DNA from 2 places in the Faecalibacterium sp. 9 genome. Region 1 is predicted to be linked to the other one. Evidence: a T-box and tRNA genes for the amino acid it is inferred to sense, from the RefSeq annotation. Region 1 holds a T-box; the other holds one or more tRNA genes.
What was found. The T-box of region 1 lies ahead of metG (methionine--tRNA ligase). A T-box ahead of a tRNA ligase gene usually reads a tRNA of that ligase, here a tRNA-Met.
Positions count from the first base shown of each region.

Region 1 (10,365 bases):
AAACGACCCGGAACTTCTGGGCAGCTTTGCTGTGACTTCCCCGGCAGCCCTCTCCAAAGAGTACGATCGTCCGGACAGGCCGCACAGAAAGGGGCATTTTGTACGTTCCATCTGCCATTTTTCAAGAACTGCACAATTTTATGTTTTTATCCTTGTGCACTCTGCGAATAGACAAATCAATCAGGAATATGTATAATAAAGCCAGAAACCAGAGAAGTACAGCAGAAGCTCAAGAGAGAGCTACTCCCGCTGACTTGAAGCAGAAAGGAGCGAGACCGATGGTCGATATGGAACCCGCACAGTTTGGACAGGCTGTCGGGATTCGCTGAGAAGCAAAACAGAGGCTCACCACAAACGGGATGTTTCCCCCGTATAAAAACACAACAAAAATGAGCCAGTCTTGAGCATCAAAAATGCGATTACACGACAACCTGTCGATCAACTAAAACCCCAGCGATTCAAATAGATCCGCCGGAGATGATTCCTATGAAGGTATCTTTTGTACGGAGAGCATTATTTGAATAGCAAAAAGGAGTTCTACCAATGTACTAAGTAACTTGTCCCTGGCAAATCTAACTCGAAAGAATGTGGTAATATGAAATTCATCTTCAGAATCTCGGTGCCGCACTCCATCAGTTAAGAGAAGGGTCAGTCCAATGTACTAAGTAAATTCGTCCCCTTGAAATAGATTCTCAGTTTCCAGTAGTTTCTAAGGAGAGTCACCCTATGAAACGTTTACTCCGAAAATGAGGAACCCCAAGGAGAAGAGGCTTATGACTCCGAAGAAGTAAGGATCCAGCCGGACGAGGGCTTGCAACCGCCTCGTCCGGCTGGTTTTATTTTGTGCTGTTTTCACCAACAGTCAACGCCCGATTTGTGCAAATTTTACGCAGGAAGGTTGAATACCGTCCTTGTGTTTTCACCCCTCTATGTTATAATTGTGGAAAAAGATGGGAGGTGTATTCCATGGAGTCGTTCTTTTCGTTTTCCACTCTGTTCAACCTTGTGCTGACCGTTATCTGGTTCATCTCCGGCATTCGGGATCTTCAAGGCAAAGACCCGTTCATCGATCTGCCGTTCAACCAGTATCACCGCGACCCGGAGTACCGCGCCTTCTGGCAGAAAAAGAACGGCGTGTTTTACATGCTCAACAGCATCGCCTTTCTGATCTTAGCCTTCACACCTGTTACATCGCTGATTTACCGTATCATCTTCGGCATCGCCATCGTGGGAGACCTTCTTTATCTTGTCGCTTACGAAAGCTGGAACCATAGTGCGGATTGACAGCCGGAAAGGGGTCACCATGAATTTGAATCTTTCGGGCTGGGATTGGCTGAACGCCGCGCTGGGTGTGCTGTTTTTGTACCGCGGCATCCGGGATCTGTACAATGGCACCGGCACCGGATGGAGCAGTGAGGACGAAAAGAAGCACTTCCGCAAATTTTACGGCATTGCTTCGACCATCGGCGGCGCGTTCTTGCTGGTCAACATTTTTCTGCCAAAGGTCGAACCGCTGCACTCCATTTTGATGGTGGCAGCGCTCGTGTTGTGCGTTGCCCTGCTGATCTCGTATCTGTGCTATGCCCTGAGCAGGGACGACAAAACCAAAAAGTGAGGGGTTGCTATGGAAGTCATCTGTGCGATCTTAACCGCACTTTTCGGCATCGGGTTCGGCATTTTTATGGCGCTGCAGCCGGAGGATGCCATTGCCCTGCATGACCGTGGGCGGTATACGCAGGCACCCGAACCCACGGAAGAGTACATCCGACTGACCCGGCTGGAAGGCATCGTAGTTTCGGTGCTCTGTGCCGTGCTTCTGGTGGTTCTGCTGTTCGCACCCCAATAATACTTTGCAGCTTTCCTCTTGCGGATTTTTTCTCACCCTGCTACAATGAGAAAAAACGCAGGAGGTATTTTATTATGGTCAAGCATGTGATCCTGTGGCAGCTGAAGGACGAGCTGTCCGACGCCGAAAAAGCCGCCGTCAAGGCAGGCATCAAGGAAGGGCTGGAAGGTCTGGCAGGCAAGATCCCCGGCCTTGTGGAAGTGCATGTCAACATCAACGGTCTCCCCTCTTCCACCGCCGACCTGATGCTGGACACCACCTTTGAAAGCGCCGAGGCCCTCAAGGGCTACTCCGTCCATCCCGCCCATGTGGCTGTGGCCGACAGCAAGGTGCGGCCCTACACCAAGGCGCGGTTCTGTCTGGATTACGAGATTTAATGTTGACAAACCCACCGTTTTTGCGTATTATAGACATAACAATGTAAATTGGCTGTGAAGAGAAGAGTACGCACCGTCTGCGCCTGACAGAAAGCCCGAAGGATGGAACCGGGCAGGCCGCGCGATGCCGAAGATGGTCTCGGAGCTGCGCAGGTGAAGATTGAGCCTGCGACGGGTGCGCCCGTTACCGCGCTGCGCCGTGCTTTTTTGCCCGGCAAAAGGCTGCGCCCGCAAGGGTGCGGCGAAGCAAGGTGGTACCACGAAAGTTTCAGGCTCTCGTCCTTGTCCGGCTCAGTCCGGCAGGATGAGGGCTTTTTTCGTCCCCCGCCAAATCAGGAAAGGAAGAGTATCAACCTATGAGTGAGCACAAGACATTCTACATCACCACTCCCATCTACTACCCCAGCGACAAGCTGCACATCGGCCACAGCTATACCACCGTCGCCTGCGACGCACTGGCACGCTTCAAGCGGATGCAGGGCTATGACGTCATGTTCCTGACCGGCACCGACGAGCACGGCCAGAAGATCCAGGACAAGGCTGCCGATGCCGGTGTGACCCCCAAGGAGTATGTGGACAAGATCGTAGCCACCGTCAAGGATCTGTGGAAGCTGCTGGACGTCAGCTACGACCGTTTCATCCGCACCACCGACGACTACCATATGGAGTCCTGCCAGAAGATCTTTACCAAGCTGTATGAGCAGGGCGACATCTACAAGGGCGAGTACATCGGCCACTACTGCAAGCCCTGCGAGAGCTTCTGGACCGACAGCCAGCTGGTGGACGGCAAGTGCCCGGACTGCGGCCGTGAGGTCTACGACGCCCACGAGGAAGCCTACTTCTTCAAGACCAGCAAGTATGCTGACCGCCTGCTGAAGCTCTACGAGGAGAACCCCCAGTTCATCCAGCCCGAGAGCCGCAAGAACGAGATGATTGCCTTCATCAAGCAGGGCCTGCAGGATACCTGCGTGTCCCGTACCTCGGTCAAGTGGGGCATTCCGGTGCCCTTCGACCCCAAGCACACCATGTATGTGTGGGTGGACGCCCTGAGCAACTATATCTCCGCGCTGGGCTACGGCAACGAAAAATATCACGACTACGACAAGTTCTGGCCCGCCGACCTGCACATGGTGGGCAAGGAGATCCTGCGCTTCCACACCATCCTGTGGCCTGCCATGCTGATGGCTCTGGATCTGCCCCTGCCCAAGCGGGTGTTCGGCCACGGCTGGCTGCTGATGAACGGCGGCAAGATGTCCAAGTCCGTGGGCAATGTGGTGGACCCTGTGATCCTGTGCGACCGCTACGGCGTGGACTCCATCCGCTACTTCCTGCTGCGTGAGATTCCCTTCGGCAACGATGGCATGTTCACCAACGAAGCTCTGATCAACCGTATCAACAGTGACCTTGCGAACGATCTGGGCAACCTGCTCAGCCGCACGGTCGCCATGTGCGAGAAGTATTTCGGCGGCACCGTGCACAATGTGGCCGGTACCGAGGCCATCGACACCGAGCTGGAGACCATGGTCAACGAGCTGGCCGCCAAGGTCACGGCCGACATGGACAACCTGACCATCCCGCAGGCTCTGATGGAGATCTTTGCGGTGATCCAGCGTGCCAACAAGTACATCGACGAGACCGCTCCCTGGGCACTGGCCAAGGACGAGGCCAACAAGGCCCGTCTGGAGAGCGTGCTGTACCACCTGTGCGAGGCACTGCGCGTGTGCGGCATCCTGCTGAACGCCTACCTGCCCACCACTGCCCCCAAGATGATGGAGCAGCTGGGTCTGGACGCTTCCGCTCTGGATCTGAGTAAGACCACCTACGGCGCACAGGAGACCTACACCGTGCACAAGGGCGAAGCACTGTTCCCCCGCATCGACGTGGCAAAGGAGATCGCCCATCTGAAGGAAGAGGACGAGAAGCGCAAGGCCGCTGCCGAAGCTGCCAACAAGGCCAAGGCAGAAGCAGAGAAGAAGGCTGCCGCCCCTGCCGAGGAGAGCACCGTGGACTTTACCCACGAGGAAGAGATCGATTTTGACACCTTCTGCAAGGTGGAGCTGCGCGTGGCTGAGGTGCGCGCCTGCGAGAACCTGAAGGAGAGCAAGAAGCTGCTGCACCTGACCGTGTTCGACGGCGAGCGGGAGCGCTGCATCCTTTCCGGCATTGCAAAGTGGTTCAAGCCGGAAGATCTGATTGGCAAAAAGATCGGCATCGTGTGCAATCTGGCTCCCCGCCCGATGATGAAGGGCAAGTACGTCAGCGAGGGCATGATCTTTGCTGCTGATACCGCCGACGGCGGCTGCTCCATCGCTTTCTACGGTGACGACACCCCCGTAGGCAGCCGCATCCACTGAGCCGCCATGCAGGAAAACAAAACGCTTTCCCGCGCGGAATGGCTGGATAAAATTTTCGGCACGCCGGTGTTCGCCGTGCTGCTGGCCATCTTCTGCAATGTGCTGTGGGGCTCGGCCTTTCCCTTCATCAAGCTGGGCTACCGGCTGTTCTCCATTGAGACCAGCAACACCGCGTCCATTTTCTGCTTTGCCGGTGTGCGATTCATGCTGGGCAGCTTTCTGGTGCTTCTGGGCAGTGTTCTGCTGCAGAGCCGCCTGCCCAAGTTCCCCCGCGGCAAAGTGGCAGCGGAGTGCTGTGCGCTGGGCCTGTGGCAGACCACATTTCAGTACGCCTTCTATTATATCGCTGTTGCCATGCTCACCGGTGCCTTTGGCGGCATCCTGAACAGCACCCAGAGTTTTCTGGGCGTTATCTTTGCCCACTTCATCTACGGCAACGCCGACCGCATGACCCCTGCCAAAACGCTGGGCTGTGTCGTCGGCTTTGCGGGCGTGCTCATCGGCACGCTGGGCAACCACGGCAGCGGCAGCGGCTGGGGCGTGTTCTGCATGATGACGGCCACCGTCATCTTTACCCTGTCCGGCCCGTGGAACAAATCCGTGACCAAAAAAGCAGACAGCTTTGCCGTCTGCTTCATCAACCTGTTCGTGGGCGGTCTGGCACTGTTTGTGCTGGGCGCGGTCATGGGCGGCAGTCTCCATGTGCAGAGCGCATTGGCGGTGGTGGTCATGCTGTATCTGGCCTTCATCTGCGGGGCAGGCTATGTGCTGTGGGCCCTGCTGATGAAGAACAACCCGGTCAGCCGCATTGCCATCTTTGGCTTTGTGAACCCGGTGGTCAATGTACTGCTGAGCGCCGTGCTCAACGGCGAACCGCTGTTCCGCTGGCAGTATCTGGCGGCGCTGGTGTTCGTGTGTGTGGGCATCTGGCTGGTGAACAAGGCCCCCGCCAAAAAGGAGGGCAAATGACCGGCCCCATTTTTGACACCCACGCGCACTACAGCGCCCGCGCCTTTGACGCCGACCGCTATCCCCTGCTGGACAGCCTGCCCGGCAAGGGCGTGGTGGGCGTATGTGAACAGGCCACCCACTCCGGGGATGCACCCCGGGTGCTGGAGCTGGCGCACCGCTACCCGTGGGTGGTGGCCGCCGTTGGCATCCACCCGGAAAGCCTGCTGCCCGCCGCCGACTGCGGCGAGGAAGGCCCGGCTCCTACGGTCTCGGTCTATGGCGGCGACTGGGCCGCCGAGATGCGTGCTCTGGCCCCGTATTACGAGGACACCAAGGTGGTGGCTGTGGGGGAGTGCGGGCTGGACTACCACTGGCCTGTGCCCAAGGATGCCCAGCTGGCCATGTTTGAGGCACACATCCGGCTGGCGCTGGAACTGGACAAGCCCATCATCGTGCACGACCGCAATGCGCACGCCGATGTTTACGCCCTGCTCAAAAAATACCAGCCCAAGGGCATCGTCCACTGCTATTCCGGCAGTGCCGACGATGCGGTGTGGCTGGCAAAGCAGGGACTGTTCATCGGTTTCGGCGGGGCGTGCACCTTCAAGGGTGCCAAGCGGGCGGCAAAGGCCATCAGCGCCCTGCCGCTGGAAAGCATCGTGCTGGAGACTGACTGCCCCTACATGGCACCGGAGCCGGTGCGCGGCACCCGCTGTGACAGCTCCCTCATCCGCTATGTGGGCGAGTATATCGCCCAGCTGCGGGGCATCTCTGCCGAAGAGGTGTTCCGCACCACAGCCGAAAATGCCCGCCGGGTATACGGGCTGTGATCCGTTTTTCGCAAGTTGCACAGGTTTTCCCCTGTGCTTCTGTATAAATCAACAATCAAAATCCAAACTGTTATAAGGAGAACCTACCATGAAAGCACGTATTCCGAAACACCGCGAGTTCATCATCAACTTCCCCGACAGCATCGACCAGAACAAGGCCAACGAGGGCTGGGCAAAGCTGCAGCAGATCGTTGAGGACTACAAGAAGGCCCACAACGGCGCTTCCGTCTACGCCCCCACCTTCATCGAGGACTGCGAGGCCGAGGTGAAGAAGCTGCAGGAAGAGTACGGCTTCGAGTACACGGTTGAATACGTTCAGTAATTTCTGATATTCAAAATCCCCTCTGTGTATCTGCGCAGGGGGGATTTGCTGTTTCAGGGGAAGCCGCTTTTCCCCTGCGGTGTGCCCCCTCAAAAATACAGCCCCGGCAGACTGCATGGTCTGTCGGGGCTGTGCTTTGCCATTCGGGTCACTTTTCCACTTTACTCAGCAGGATGCGGTCATTGTCCAGATTCTTGCCGGCATTCTCGCGGAACTTTTCAAGCAGGCCGTCCACGGTCATCCGGCTGCGTTCCTCGCCCTTCACGTCAAAGACGATGCGGCCGGAATCCATCATCAGGGTGCGGTTGCCCAGCTCCAATGCCTGGTGCATGTTGTGGGTGACCATCAGGCAGGTGATTTTCTTTTCGGCCACGATGCTCTTGGTCAGCTCCAGCACCTTTTCGGCGGTGGCGGGGTCCAGCGCTGCGGTGTGCTCGTCCAGCAGCAGCAGCTTGGGGGTGACCAACGTTGCCATGAGCAGGGTCAGCGCCTGCCGCTGACCGCCGGAGAGCAGTCCCACCGGCTGCTTCATCCGGTCCTCAAGGCCCATATCCAGCAGCGCCAGCTTTTCGCGGAACACTTCCTTGTCCTTGCGGGAGATGCGGGAGAAGATGGCGTGGGGCGCAGTGCCGGCACGCAGATAGGCCAGCGCAAGGTTTTCCTCAATGGTCATGTTGGGTGCGGTGCCCTTGAGCGGGTCCTGAAACAGGTGGCCGATGACCTTGCTGCGCTGGTGCTCCGGCTCAAAGGTGATATCCTGTCCACCCAGCAGGATGCTGCCCTCGTCGGCAATGAAGCCGCCGGTGATGGCGTTGAACAGGGTGGATTTGCCCGCGCCGTTGGAGCCCACGATGGTGGCAAAGTCCCCGGCTTCCATGTGCAGGCTGACGCCGTTCAGGGCCACTTTTTCATTGACCGTGCCGGGGTTGAAGGTCTTGTGCAGATCGTTCAGCTGAAGCATTTCCATCTTACTTTCCCTCCTTGCCGGTAGTCACGCGGCGGCGGCAGGCCCCATGCTTGCGCTGCTCAAAGGCGATTTTTTCCTTGATGGCCGGCATCGAAATGGCGATGGCCACGATGATGGCAGACACCAGCTTCATGGCGGCGGCTGGCACATTGAAGCGCAGGGCCACAGCCACGATAAAACGGTACAGGCAGCTGCCGAACACCACGCCGATGATGCGGCGCGGCATGGTGCGCTTGCCGAGCAATGTCTCGCCGATGATGAGGGAGGCCAGTGCGATAGTCACCATGCCGGTGCCCACATTGATATCGCAGCTCTTCTGATACTGCGCCAGCAGGCCGCCGGAGAGGGCGCACAATGCGCCGGAAACGCACAGACCCACCGTGATGGTGAAGGCCGGGTTGATGCTGGAAGCGCGCACCATGGCAGCGTTGTCACCGGTGGCGCGGATGGACAGGCCCAGCCGGGTGCCGAGGAAGCCCAGCATCGCCGCACCGGCAAGCAGGATCATGGCCAGCGCGATGGCCAGCTTATACCAGCCGCCAAGGAAGCTCAGTGAGCCCTTTGCCAGCGAGAAAACAGTGTCGGTCTTGACCAGCGACATGGTGGAGGAAAAGCCCATCACGGCCAGATTGATGGTGTAAAGGCCGGTGTTGACGATGATGCCTGCCATGATGCTCTCCACGCCAAGCCGGGTCTGCAAAAAGGCCGTGACAAAGCCGGAGCACACACCTGCCGCCATAGCTGCAACAAGTGCCAGAATGGGGTGGCCGGTCAAAGCCACCTGACAGGCTACCGCGCAGCCCAATGTGAAGCAGCCGTCGGTGGACAGGTCTGCAATGTTCAGGATGGAATAGCTCAGGAACAGTGCCAGCGCCACCAGGGCATAGATACAGCCCAGTTCCAGCGCCGTCTGTAGGACGTTGAGCGAAAAGATACTCGCCAGCATGTGTGTGCTCCTTTTATGTTTTTTGAGTGGACGATTTGAAATGGCGTCTGCGGACGCTCCGGTATGCCATTTTCACGGGAGGGTTTTATAAACAGAACCTTTCCTCAGAACCGCCAAAAGCTCCTCCTTTCGGGGGAGCTGGCAAAACCGTCAGGTTTTGACTGAGAGGGTACTTTTTTAAGAGAAGTTCTCTGCCGTGGTCACTTCCACGATCTCGGTGCAGTAGGGCTTGAAGGCCTCCTTCACGGTGTCGAGGTCCAGACCCAGTGCTTCGCAGGTCTCGGTGTTGATGGTGACGATGCCGTTGTCAAAGGTCTGGTACGGCAGATCTGCAGTGGTCTTGCCCTCGCACAGCAGTTCTGCCACCATATCGGCAGTGGCTTCGCCCAGCTGGACGTAATCCACGCCGTAGCCTACGAACGCACCGTTCAGTGCAAAGCTGTCAGCACCGGTGTAGTGCTGGACGCCTGCCTCGATGAAGGTCTCGTAGATGGACAGCTCTGCGGTCATTACGGTGTTGTCGGTGGGGGTGAACACGGCCTTGACGCCGGAAGCGATCAGGGCCTCGGCAGCCATCTGCACCTCGGCGGTGGTGGTACCGTTCTTCTCAATGTACTTGATGCCGTTGGCGTCGCAGAAGGCCTTTGCGTCTGCAATGGCTTGGGTGGAGGCATCCTGACTCAGGTCGTACAGCAGGCCGATGGTGTCAATGTCCGGGTTGACGGCAGTGATCAGCTTCATGATGGCCTCGGTGTTCAGTGCATCGGAGGTGCCGGTGATGTTCTCCTCGCCGTCAAAGCCTGCAGCGGCGGGATCGGTAACGGCAGAGTAGACAACGGGGATATCGGTATCCTCCACAGCAGCCAGCATGGTTGCGGCGGTGGGGGTAGCCACAGCCACGATCACATCCACGCCGTCCCCTACGAGGTCGGCACCGATCTGGTTCAGGTTGGACTGGTCAGCCTGTGCATTTGCGTAGTAGTCGGCGTAGTCGAAGGTAACGCCCTTCTCTGCCCCCAGCTCATCCAGACGGCTCTCCACAGATTCCACGATCTGGTTGAGGGAAGCATGATCCACATAGTTGACGATGCCCACCTTGAAGGTCTGGCCGCCCTCGGCTGCTGCGGAAGAAGCGGTGGAAGATGCAGCCACGGTGCTGGAAGCGGAGTCGCCGCAGCCGGTGAATGCCAGTGCAGAAACGGCGGAAGCAGCCATAGCGGCCTTGAGGAAGCTGCGGCGGGAGATCATGGTAACGTTTTTCATAACAGTAAACTCCTTTCCCGGAGCGGGCGGCAAAAGTAAAAGACCCGCTCCCCTTGCGGGACGGGTCTTACAAATAAAAACGACCCTGTCCCTGTGTGTTATCCACAAGGACAGGATCGGTAAAGTTCGATTCTGCGGTGCCACCTTGCTTGCCCTGCTTTGCAAACTGCAGAGCCTCTCACGGAGAGCCAACACTCCCCTGTCCTGTAACGGAGACTTCCGTCCAAAGCTACTAAGGCTTGCTGCCCATTTGCCCGGCCCTCGGCGGCCCACGAAGCTCTGCCCCGCTCTCGCCCGTTTTCACTGTCCGGGCTCACTGAAGATGCGCTGTGCAGGTTCTCTTCCGCCTCATCGGTTTGATTGCATTATACACTTTATTGGCATAAAGTCAAGAGGAAATTTCAAAAATTTCTTTTTTCTACAGCACAAAGTCATTCTTCCGTGCATCAGGCCCGCTTTGTGCGGCGCTTGCGCCAGACGAAGTACGCCGTGTACGCCAGCCATACCAC
Region 1 covers NZ_JBLWGB010000003.1:187,941-198,305, reverse strand. Annotated here, with positions in the region: gene ACKXF9_RS13165 (hypothetical protein) at 967-1,284, shown strand; gene ACKXF9_RS13160 (hypothetical protein) at 1,304-1,615, shown strand; gene ACKXF9_RS13155 (hypothetical protein) at 1,625-1,846, shown strand; gene ACKXF9_RS13150 (Dabb family protein) at 1,921-2,223, shown strand; T-box leader at 2,269-2,510, shown strand; gene metG (methionine--tRNA ligase) at 2,580-4,577, shown strand; gene ACKXF9_RS13140 (DMT family transporter) at 4,584-5,546, shown strand; gene ACKXF9_RS13135 (TatD family hydrolase) at 5,543-6,358, shown strand; gene ACKXF9_RS13130 (hypothetical protein) at 6,447-6,680, shown strand; gene ACKXF9_RS13125 (ATP-binding cassette domain-containing protein) at 6,829-7,641, opposite strand; gene ACKXF9_RS13120 (ABC transporter permease) at 7,649-8,593, opposite strand; gene ACKXF9_RS13115 (ABC transporter substrate-binding protein) at 8,771-9,856, opposite strand; gene ACKXF9_RS13110 (YfhO family protein) at 10,303-10,365, opposite strand, start outside.

Region 2 (10,365 bases), on a different contig from region 1:
AGCAGGCCGTAGATAAAGGTGCCTGCATAGCCGGAAGCCAGCACCAGTGCGCCCAGCGCAGCAATGCCGCTTTGCACCACCGGCCAGATGTAGAACATGGCGATGCCGACTACCAGATACACGATGGAGCTGATGATGGGCACAAAGCGGGTGCCGCCGAAGAAGGCCAGAACCTGCGGCAGCTCGATCTTATAGAACTTGTTGTGCAGGGCTGCCACGCCCAGACCGACCACGATGCCGCCAAACACGCCCATCTGCAGGGTGGTGATGCCCAGCATGGTGGTGGTGGAGTTGGCGGGCATTGCGTCCACGCCGCCTGCGGCGTTGATCATGGCCTGAATGGCCGTGTTCATGATGATATAGGCCACCGCACCGGACAGGGCGGCCACCTCTTTTTCCTTGCGGGCCATGCCGATGGCCACGCCCATGGCGAACAGCAGGGCCAGATTGTTGAACACAGCGCTGCCGGTCTGGCTCATCACGTCCAGAATGGTGTAGATCAGGGTACCGGGGTGGATGACGCTGTTCAGGCCATAGGCCGCCAGCATGGTCTCGTTGGTGAACGAGCTGCCGATGCCCAGCAGCAGGCCCGCCACGGGCAGCAGTGCAATGGGCAGCATAAAGCTGCGTCCGACACGCTGCAGCACGCCAAAGATCTTGTCTTTCATCTTCAATTCTCCTTTTTCCAAATTCATATCCAGCAAATATATCCACACGCAGGCGCGGCCTGCGGAGAATCAGAGGTACGGCGGTGCGGGAAAACCAATTTTTGCAGCTTGACCCGGAGCGAAAGCCTTCACCCCTTGGGGACAGATTTCTCCCGCGCCGGGGGAAAATGTCGCATAGCGACAAAAGGGGGAGCAGGTGGCGCGTAGCGCCGGATGAGGGGTATTTAGGGTAAAATGCTGTTGTCCTGCGCCCTCATCAGTCACCTGCGGTGACAGCTTCCCCCGACCGGGGGAAGCCTTTATTCGGAAAGTTGATTTCCATGTGCGGCGACCGGCTTACTTTCCCATCCGGATGCGCTTCAGGTGGATGGTGAGGAACACCAGCTCCTCGTCCGAAAGCTCCTTGTTCCATGTGTTGCGCACGTAATCCGCTAGGCAGCAGGCACATTTATAATGTTCGCTGCAGTTCCGTGCGATCAGCGCCCGGAACATCTCATCGTGGGCATCGTTCTCGCTCTCCTGTTTGCCCTGAAACACCCGCTGCGCAAAAAAGCGCAGATGCACCGTGAAGCGGCTGAAATCCAGCGCGTCCCGGTCAAAATGGCAGCCGTAGAAGCACTCCACCACCTGCACGCAGCCGTCCACAAAGCGGGTAACGTCGTTCACCACGCTCATGGTGGTGTTCAGCTCCGCATTGACGATGTGCAGGGCGATGAAGCCGCCCTCGTCGTCCGAGAGGTCTGCTTTGCAGCGCTGGCGGATGATTGCCAGACAGTCCATGCCAAGGCGGTACTCCTGCGGATAGAATTCCCGGATCGGTGCCATGAGCGGGTTAGAGAAGCGAATGCCCTGCTCACTGCGCTGGATGGCAAAGCTGATGTGGTCGGCCAGCGTGATGAGCAGGCTCTCGTTCAGCGGGTAGTTCACCCGGCTGCGGATCATTGCCACCAGCTCATCGGTGAGCAGCAGATGCTCATAGGGGATCTGTTCCAGCAGCTCCACCAGCTTCTGCTGCACGGCAGGGCTGGTCATGCGGTAGCTGCGCTCCACCTTTCCGGCGTCCAGCTTGTACCCCGGCTTTGCACCAAAGCCCAGCCCGCGCCCGGTAACGATCAGCTCGCAGCCGGTGGGGTCCACCACCCGCAGGATGTTGTTGTTGATCGGTTTTTTGACGGTATATTGCATCGTCTCTCCTCCTCAGGCCGAAAAAGGCAATAAAAAAAGACCACTCCTGACACAGCAAATAACACCGAAGGCTGAAACACGCTTTCGGCTTGTGCTGTGCAGAGTTGGTCTAGCCCGCCAAACGGTAACAATCCAACGACGCTGCTCACGTACGATTTTCTTTTGATCTGGCCCAAAGCGGCCCGCCGCATGAATGCAGACCGGCTCTGTGCTTTTTTAAAATAGCATATTTTTTGCAGGGCGTCAAGGCGGAAATGGCCTTCCGGTTCCGTTTTATCAGGCTGTCCAAATTCAGGTGATATTTTACAGCAGAATGACGAGTAAAGAGAATCTCTGCCCCCGGGTTTTTCCACCGCTTATCCCTCTCCTGTGGAAAAGCCCGCGCTCCTCCCCCGAAAAAGCAAAACAAAAAAGCATCCTGAAACTTCAGGATGCTTGGTGGTTGCGGGGGCCGGATTTGAACCAACGACCTTCGGGTTATGAGCCCGACGAGCTACCAGACTGCTCCACCCCGCGATATTTACTTTGTGCTCTCAGCGGCTCTCGCTGACTGCTCAAGTATAATACCACACAGCGGGATGGATGTCAACCCTTTTCTGAAAAAATTTTCTGGTTTTCTTCCGGGCCTGCTCACTTTCTCTTTTTGCGCCACACTGCGACGCCGCCAGCCACCGCCGCCGCGATGACCACCACCGGCCATGCGCCTGCAAGGAAAACGGCCAGCTGCTGCACGCCCTGTGCAAAGTTCTGCCAGCCGCTGGCAAATGCGTCGGCCATGCGGGAGACAAAGCTCTCGCTGGGCGGCGAGTAGGTCTTTACCTCGCTCAGGCTCACGTAGACGGTGCACTGCTCCACCTGATTGCTGTACCAGTCCATCTGGCTCTGCCAGCTCTCGATCTGGCTCTGCACCTCGGTCAGACTGGACTCGATCTCCAGCAGGTCGGAAAGGGTCTCGGCCTGCTGCTGCAGCTGCTGCAGACGGGTGCGCTGGGCCTTGAGGTTCTCAAGCCGGGCCTCCACGTCCATGTACTGGGCGGTCACGTCGTCGGCCTGCTGGTTTTTGTAGGTCACATTGCCGGCCTCGGCCACAGCCGCAAGAAAGCTGGCGTAGTTCTTCTGCGGCACCCGGAAGGTCAGGCTGACGCTGCGGCTGTCCTCGGTGCCGGAGTATTCACTGCTGGACTCCATGTAGCCGCCTGCTTCGGCAGCCGCCGCATCCAGCGCAGCGCGGGCCGCATCGTAGTCCTTGCTTTCCAGACTGAGGTTCGCAGTGTAGATGATCTTTGCGTGGTCGGTGCTGTGGGCCGCTGCCGCCGCGTCGTCCTCCGAATAAGCAGCGGTGCCGTTGTCTGCGCCGCTTTCCAGTGACAGGCTGTTCAGGCTGTAATCGGCGGCCATGGGGCTGTCCATAGCGGCGCGGTCCACGCCGCCTGCCGCCATCGCGGCCGCAGTGCTGTCCGCCGAATAATAGGCCGCCGGGCTGCTGCTCTTTGCGCCAAGGCCGATCATGCCGGTGGCAAAGGCACCGTAGCCCACCGCGCACACCGCCAGACAGGCCGCCAGTGTGCCCACCCGCTTTACAGGAAAACGGACAGGCTTTTTCCGCTGCACCGGTGCAGGCCGGGCCGGTGCCGGGGTCTTCATCATGGGCTGGTTCTTTTCCTCCTCGGTCAGCTGGTCGGTCATGGCCAGCAGCCTGGCTTTCAGGTCCTCCGGTGCACAGAGATCGTCCGTCTCCATCTTATACTCATACCACCTCATCCTCGATCTCCTCCTTCAGCATCGTATGTAACTGTGCTCTTGCGCGCCGCAGCCAGCTCAGCACCGTGTTGGACGGTGCCCCCAGCATCCGCCCGATCTCCGCCGCCGTGTAGCCCTCATAATAATGAAGGTAGATGGCGTTGCGGTAGTTTTCCGGCAGGGCGCGCACCGCATCCAGCACGCTGCCGTCCGCAAACTCATCCGGTGCGGGCAGGTTCTCGTCCAGCTCCGTGTCCTTCTGGTGCGCTGCACGGGTCAGGTCCCGGCAGCGGTTGATGGCTACCCGCAGCAGCCATGCTTTGAGGTGCTCCTCACTCTCAAAGGTGCCGTTGTAATGCAGGAGTTTTTCGTAGACATCCTGCACCACATCCTCGGCATCGGCCGCGCATCGGCTGTTGTGCATGGCAGCACGGTAGACAGCATCGCTGTACTTCTGCACTGCCAGCGTGAATACTTCATTTCTGGTCAGCTGTCCCATCATTCAAGCTCTCCTTTTACGCCTGTACAGGGCTGTGGAATCCGTATTCCACGGGGACATTCACCCTATACACGGCTGAACGCCCCCGAAGATTGCATTGCTGGAAAATTTTATGAAAAACTGCGCACACAGGCCGTTTGTGCGCATTCGTATGCGATAGTATACCATGAAACGGCAAAAAACAAAAGGGTTGCAAAAGGCCTTTTGGTCAAGAATCGTCTCCGCTTTGCCAGCTCACCCGCTGGCGCGGATGCTCCCCATAGGGAGCCAGCGTCCGCAAATGCAGTTTGCCCTTGCCGTCTCTCTCGTGAAAATGCAATAGCAGACGGCCCGCGGGACGTCTGCTATTGCTAAATTAAAAATAATATTACATTTATTGTCCGGGTTGCGGCGGCCATTCAGATCCTTCTCTCACCGACGGTAGACCCTTTGCAGCAGGGCCACCCGCCCGGCCAGAAAGGTATCCGCCTTCGGGTGATGCAGCCAGCGCTTGTGCTGTGCTGTGTGCACCAGCTTCCGGCCCAGCGCTGCGGGGTCGGCATCGATGAGCTCCACATCCTGCATGGTCAGCTGCAGCGCCAGCGCCGCAGGCGCATCCGGCACAGGCGGCAGCGGGTCCTCCCACACAAAGGGCGGCAGCAGCTGCACCGCCACGGTGGTGCGGGTGCACTCCCCGGTGAGCAGCAGCGCCGCAGGCGCGCCGTCCGGTGCCACATGCAGGGTGCTGTACAGCAGCTGCAGATTGCCCGGGGCCAGAAGACGGGTATCCCCTTCCCGCTCCGTGGGCGACAGGGTCAGATACTCCCGCGCTTCGTCCGGATCGATCCACCGCGCCGGTGCCTGCACGCGGGCATACAGCGCCGGCAGGGCAAAGCTGCCCGCCGCATCCAGTGCGTGCTGCAAAAGCAGATAGAACTCGGTCAGCGGGCAGGCCGGGTCGGGCTGCGGCATCCCGAAATCGGGGCGCGATACGTGTCCTCCACCCATAGGGGACCTCCTTGACAAATAACGCTGATGCGGTATAATAAATACAGAAGGGGCGCTGACTGCAAGGGTCAGCTTTCCATCCCGCTAGTCAAAAAGATTGACCGCACAGTTTGGAAGCAGGGCGGTCAATCTTTTTTGTTATCATCGTCTTTCTTCTGGGAAAACTTTGCCACGACCTCAACGGTCAGGCGGATCACATCCACGATCAGGCTCAACAGTGTGAGAATGAACGTGAGCAATGCGAGAGTCTCCAAAAGAGTCATCCGACATCCCTCCCTTCGCCTTCAAGGCTCCGGGCAGGGCACTTGCAAAAAAGTTTCCTCCCGGAACCTCTGCTTCATCCTAAGTAGAAAACTAGATAAGAAGAATCAGCGATAACGGGACAGAAAGCATGACCACCAACTTTGCAATCAGCGCCTTATTGACAGTATATCACATTTCCCGACTCGACACAATGTGTTTTGTCCCCCGGCCAGTGTGCCGGGAGTTTTTATTGTAAACCCCCTCGAAACTTTATTGTTGACCATCTGTCCCCCGCTGCGCTATACTCGGGCACAGATGCCTTGTAAATTTTTAACAGAGGGGAATTTCAATCTATGAAAAACAAAAAACTGACCACCTATCAGATGTCCGTCACTGCACTGATGGCCGCCGTAATGTGCGTGCTGGGCCCGCTGACGGTGCCCATCGGGGCCGTGCCCATCTCGCTGGCAAACTTTGTCATCTGCCTGACTGCATGGCTGCTGGGACCCAAGTTTGGCACCCTGAGCGTGGCGGTGTATCTGCTCATCGGTCTGGTGGGCGTGCCGGTGTTCTCCGGCTACGGCGCAGGCATTGCCAAGCTGGCAGGCCCCACCGGCGGCTATCTGGTGGGCTATCTGCTGCTGGCCTTCATCGGCGGTCTGTTCATCGAAAAGAGCAAGGGCCAGCCCGTAGTCTCCGGCATCGGCCTTGTGCTGGGCGATGCCGCCTGCTATGTGCTGGGCACTGCATGGTTCGTGTTCCAGATGCAGTGTGAGCTGAGCTATGCGCTGTCGGTGTGCGTGTATCCCTTCATTGCGCTGGACCTTGCCAAGATCGTGGTGAGCTGCATCGTGGGCGCACTGCTGCGCAAGCGTCTGGAGCAGGCCGGTGTGCTGAAACTGCAGAGTGCAGTTTCAGAATGATGTGCCGCTGCGCGGCAATTCCGGAGACAGGAACATTCAAAATGCCCTCCGCGATGCTCTGGGCATCCTCAGCGGAAAAACTTTTCAGCAGAGCAAGGGGCTGTTGCAAAATATCGAGGGCAAAAGACGTTGAAAACTTCAGCAAAGAGCACCTGAAGCAGCCCAAAAGTTGAAAAACGCATCATAGATCCAGAGAAAAAAGTACAGCAAAGCTGAGCATCTGCGAAAAAACAGGTGCTCAGCTTTTTGCATTTTCAGTTCCGAAAAATTCTTTTGGCAAAAAGAGAGAGGGCTGGACGGTGCCAGCCCTCCTGACAAGTTTTTTTCATTCCATCACGGCTTTGATTGCAGCAAGCTGCTCTTTCAGGTCACCGTCTACACCCAGTGATTTCTCCTGGATTATTTGTGGGATGTACAGATCGCCCTTGTTAAAGGTGATATAAAACGCATCCGGTTCCTGAGCAACGGTCTGCATAAAAGGTAATTTTATCATCCGGTTCCGTGAGCCAACGCCAAACTCCAGAATCAACAGCTTTTTGTTATAATCTAATAGCTATTTTTATCTCACTCCATTACAGAGACCGTCCAGCAATTGGGGTGACACTTATCCGTTCAGTCCTCTTTACGGGATGCTTCAAATGTAGACTTTGCTTCTTCTATTGTTTTATCATCAATGTAGTAAGCAATCGCAGCTTTTCCGATTGCAGAGGTTCCCAGTGCGGCGATAGATGCGCTCACAGCCGATCCAGATCCAGCCCAAAAGACATTCAGAATTTTAGAGGCTTGTTGCGCCAAAAGTCTGAAGCCATAACCTGCACCGGCAATTCCGCCCATGCTTAATACAAACTCTTTTGCTGTATCAAGTGAAATATCTCTTCCACTGAGAGATGCAATAAGGCAAACCAGAATGCCCTGTAGCAGTAGAAGGATATAAATGTCTGAAATAGGAATAGGAGAAAGTGCGACAGTTGCGGACATTGCAGAGAAAGATTTATTCAGTTGATTTGCAATTCGACGTACAACTTCTTGAAGCTTTAAGGCCATTCTTAACCCCATTCTAGCACTAAAATCAAGAATGGCCTTTTCTAAAATATTAAATAATTCCTCAATATGGTATCTTCCATCAAATGCGATTTGAAGATTTTCAATGTCAGATACGGGTAAGCTTTCAATGGAATCCGCATCGATTTCAGTTCCATCAGCTGTCATCCAGTCAATCAACGAGGAAACCGCAATGATGTCATCTATTTTCAGATTGTTTTTTACAATGATCTCTTTATAATGCTTAACTTGCTCAGCGATCTTTTTTGTTTTGCTCTCTGTATATTCATTCGGGTTTTTGAGCCGTGAAGGAGCCATCTCATCGCACTTATTAACAACCGCCACAATAGGAAGCCGCATATTGTAAGCTTGGGCATATGATTCGCTGAGTTTCTTCAAGAAGTTCACATCGGAATCAACATCATCTCGATGCGTACAGTTTAGCATAAAGATAGCAACATCTGGAGAGAATTCTTTGACTTGATTGATCAGCATATCCTCAGCCGAAATCTCTGCATTTAAATTGTCACTTTCTGCAATGCCGCGTGTATCGAGAATCTCCATTAGAGTGCGCTCGCCATCCTTGCATTGGTAGGTCTGAGCTGTCTCCGTGCAGCTTCTGGTATCACTGACAGGCGCAACGTATGCACCGCAGAGGGCATTGATCAGGCTGCTTTTTCCCACGCCTGTCCGCCCGATGAGGAAAATCCGGGGCGGACGGTGAGAATCCACGCCATCCATCAAATTTTTTAGCTCTTCATCACCAAGAATGGTATCTCTTATTTTCTGCCTGGCCTTTTCGGGAATCGCATCTGGAAGATTATCCAACAAGTCGCCTACCTTAGTGTAGAAGTTTTTCATATTCTGCAGTCGCTGTTCAATTTTCATCGAATCGTCTTTCATATTTCCTTTTCTCCTTTTTGCACGGACATCTTTAATCTCAGAACTTTTCTGCAAGATGCAATCAAAACTTTCTTTGTCAGGCGTATTTTTGAGCAAAAAGAATCAGACGGTCAAGAGCTTTTTCCATGCCGCTCAGCGTTCCCCATGCAATACGGACATCATTAGCGTTCAAAATTCTGGCATGATGTGTAAGCTGGTTTTGTTGCAGACGATACCCGTTAAACTCTGCAAGCGTTGTCCAGAACCTATGTCCTCCCATTGTCGGCGTAGGAATATTAGGCATCTCAAGTTCAGCATTCAGAACTTTCAGAGCAATTTCAGGATGCGAAGCAATGAATTTCAGTGCTTCTTCGATTGCAGACGATTGTAACATTTGAAATCACCTTTCCTTTATACAATGGTTTGCTATTACGTCCATTATACTCTGCTAAGGTGAAAACCACAAGAAGCGGTTTTGAATCATGCCACTCGCTTAAAATACCGTCCTTCAAACTTTACCCGTGCATTTCCACGTTCCAGACTGGTATGCCTGCCCCAGTTCTCATTTCGGATAACAGCTTGTTTTTGCTGATTTTCACTTTGTACCATTTGCCGGAGGCGCGCCACTGCTTTCTGTTTGTTCAGGTATTGGCTGCGCTCCTCGGTACAAACACTGGCCTGTCCGGTCGGAAGATAAATCACCCGGACACCGGTTTCCACCTTGTTCACGTTCTGCCCGCCCTTGCCGCTGCTGCGAAAGGTTTCAAACAGCACTTGTTTCGGGTCAAAAGCTTCAGTTTCGGTCTCCGCACAACTGCTAAAATCCAGAAACCAGTTCTTGCGCTTGTGACCAATGCGGTAAGGACTTGGACAGACCCACTGCACCGAACCCACAAATTGCGACAGGTCGGTATCCGTCGTGATACGCACAGAACGATAGGTATTTTCGTAGTACCCCTGTGATGTTTCCAGCACAGAAATCTTGTAATGTTTTTGCAGGTAGGCCAGAAATTTTGCCACCCCAAGTTCGCACTCGGCAGGTCCCTGGCCAGAACTAATTTGATAAATCATTTTGAAATTTCCTCACTTGCCTTAAAGTTGTAGATGGGCTTTGTCCGCTCTACAATTTTCACCGTAGGTTCAATCTGCCGGAGAATAGTTTCCATCGGCTTATAGGCCATCGGGCTTTCATCCAGTGTATTTCTATCAACGGAGCTGGTATAGATACCCTTCATCTCTTTTTTGTACTGCGACAGCGTAAAGCTGTTCCGTGCGTCTGCACGGCTCATCAGGCGGCCTGCACCGTGGGGAGCCGATTCATTCCACTCCGGGTTGCCCTTTCCGACACAAATCAGACAGCCATCCCGCATATTCATTGGGATCACGAGTTTTTCGCCCGCCTTTGCGGAAACTGCACCTTTTCGCAGAATCATGGAATCCAGATCAATATAATTGTGGATGGTGGAAATGGTTTCTTCCACATCCAGCTTCATACCTTTCACAATATCGTTTGCAATCGCTCTGCGGTTCAGTTCGGCAAATGCCTGCGTGATTTTCATATCGTGCAGATAATTTTCCATCAGGCTTCCCGTAGCATAAGCCAGCTCGAAGGGTGTACCCGCCGGGCACTGTTGAAATGCTTCGCTCTGGTAAAACGATGCCACTTCCACACCAAGCCGCCGACTGCCGGAATGGATAATGAGCCAGTATGCGCCATCCGCCGCCTTATCAACCTCGATAAAATGGTTGCCACCGCCCAATGTGCCTACAGCGCAAAGAGCTTTATCTTTCTGGACATGACGCAGACAAAGCAGCTCGTCCAGATCTGCTTTGTCTGCAAAATGATGCGGCACGGAGCGTGCCTGTTTTCCAGCCGGAATTTTATCGTGAATCAATTTATCCAGCTTTTGCAGTTCCAGCCGCTTAGCATGGAACTTGACTGCCAGCATTCCGCAGCCAATGTCCACGCCCACCAGACCGGGAGCCACACAGTCCTTGATGGTCATTGTGGTGCCGACAGCACAGCCTTTTCCAGCGTGAACATCCGGCATAATGCGGATGCTGCTGCCTTTTGAGATTAGACTGCCGCACAGTGCACGAATCAAACCCTCTGCACCAGAATCCAAAGTCTCTGCGTAAACCAGCGCAGAATTATAAGTATTTTGTATTGTAATCAAAGCAATGCCTTTCTTTTATT
Region 2 covers NZ_JBLWGB010000001.1:1,078,876-1,089,240, reverse strand. Annotated here, with positions in the region: gene ACKXF9_RS05195 (glucose PTS transporter subunit IIA) at 1-668, opposite strand, end outside; gene ACKXF9_RS05190 (PRD domain-containing protein) at 1,005-1,853, opposite strand; tRNA gene ACKXF9_RS05185 (tRNA-Met) at 2,293-2,369, opposite strand; gene ACKXF9_RS05180 (DUF4349 domain-containing protein) at 2,484-3,614, opposite strand; gene ACKXF9_RS05175 (RNA polymerase sigma factor) at 3,601-4,095, opposite strand; gene ACKXF9_RS05170 (hypothetical protein) at 4,504-5,079, opposite strand; gene ACKXF9_RS05165 (hypothetical protein) at 5,205-5,342, opposite strand; gene ACKXF9_RS05160 (biotin transporter BioY) at 5,676-6,245, shown strand; gene ACKXF9_RS05155 (hypothetical protein) at 6,229-6,378, shown strand; gene ACKXF9_RS05150 (hypothetical protein) at 6,571-6,720, opposite strand; gene ACKXF9_RS05145 (GTPase) at 6,858-8,189, opposite strand; gene ACKXF9_RS05140 (hypothetical protein) at 8,266-8,562, opposite strand; gene prfH (peptide chain release factor H) at 8,649-9,239, opposite strand; gene ACKXF9_RS05130 (RtcB family protein) at 9,236-10,345, opposite strand; gene ACKXF9_RS05125 (DUF2201 family putative metallopeptidase) at 10,361-10,365, opposite strand, start outside.
Region 2: it has a tRNA-Met gene. The T-box ahead of metG (methionine--tRNA ligase) is inferred to sense a tRNA for this amino acid. The anticodon was not compared.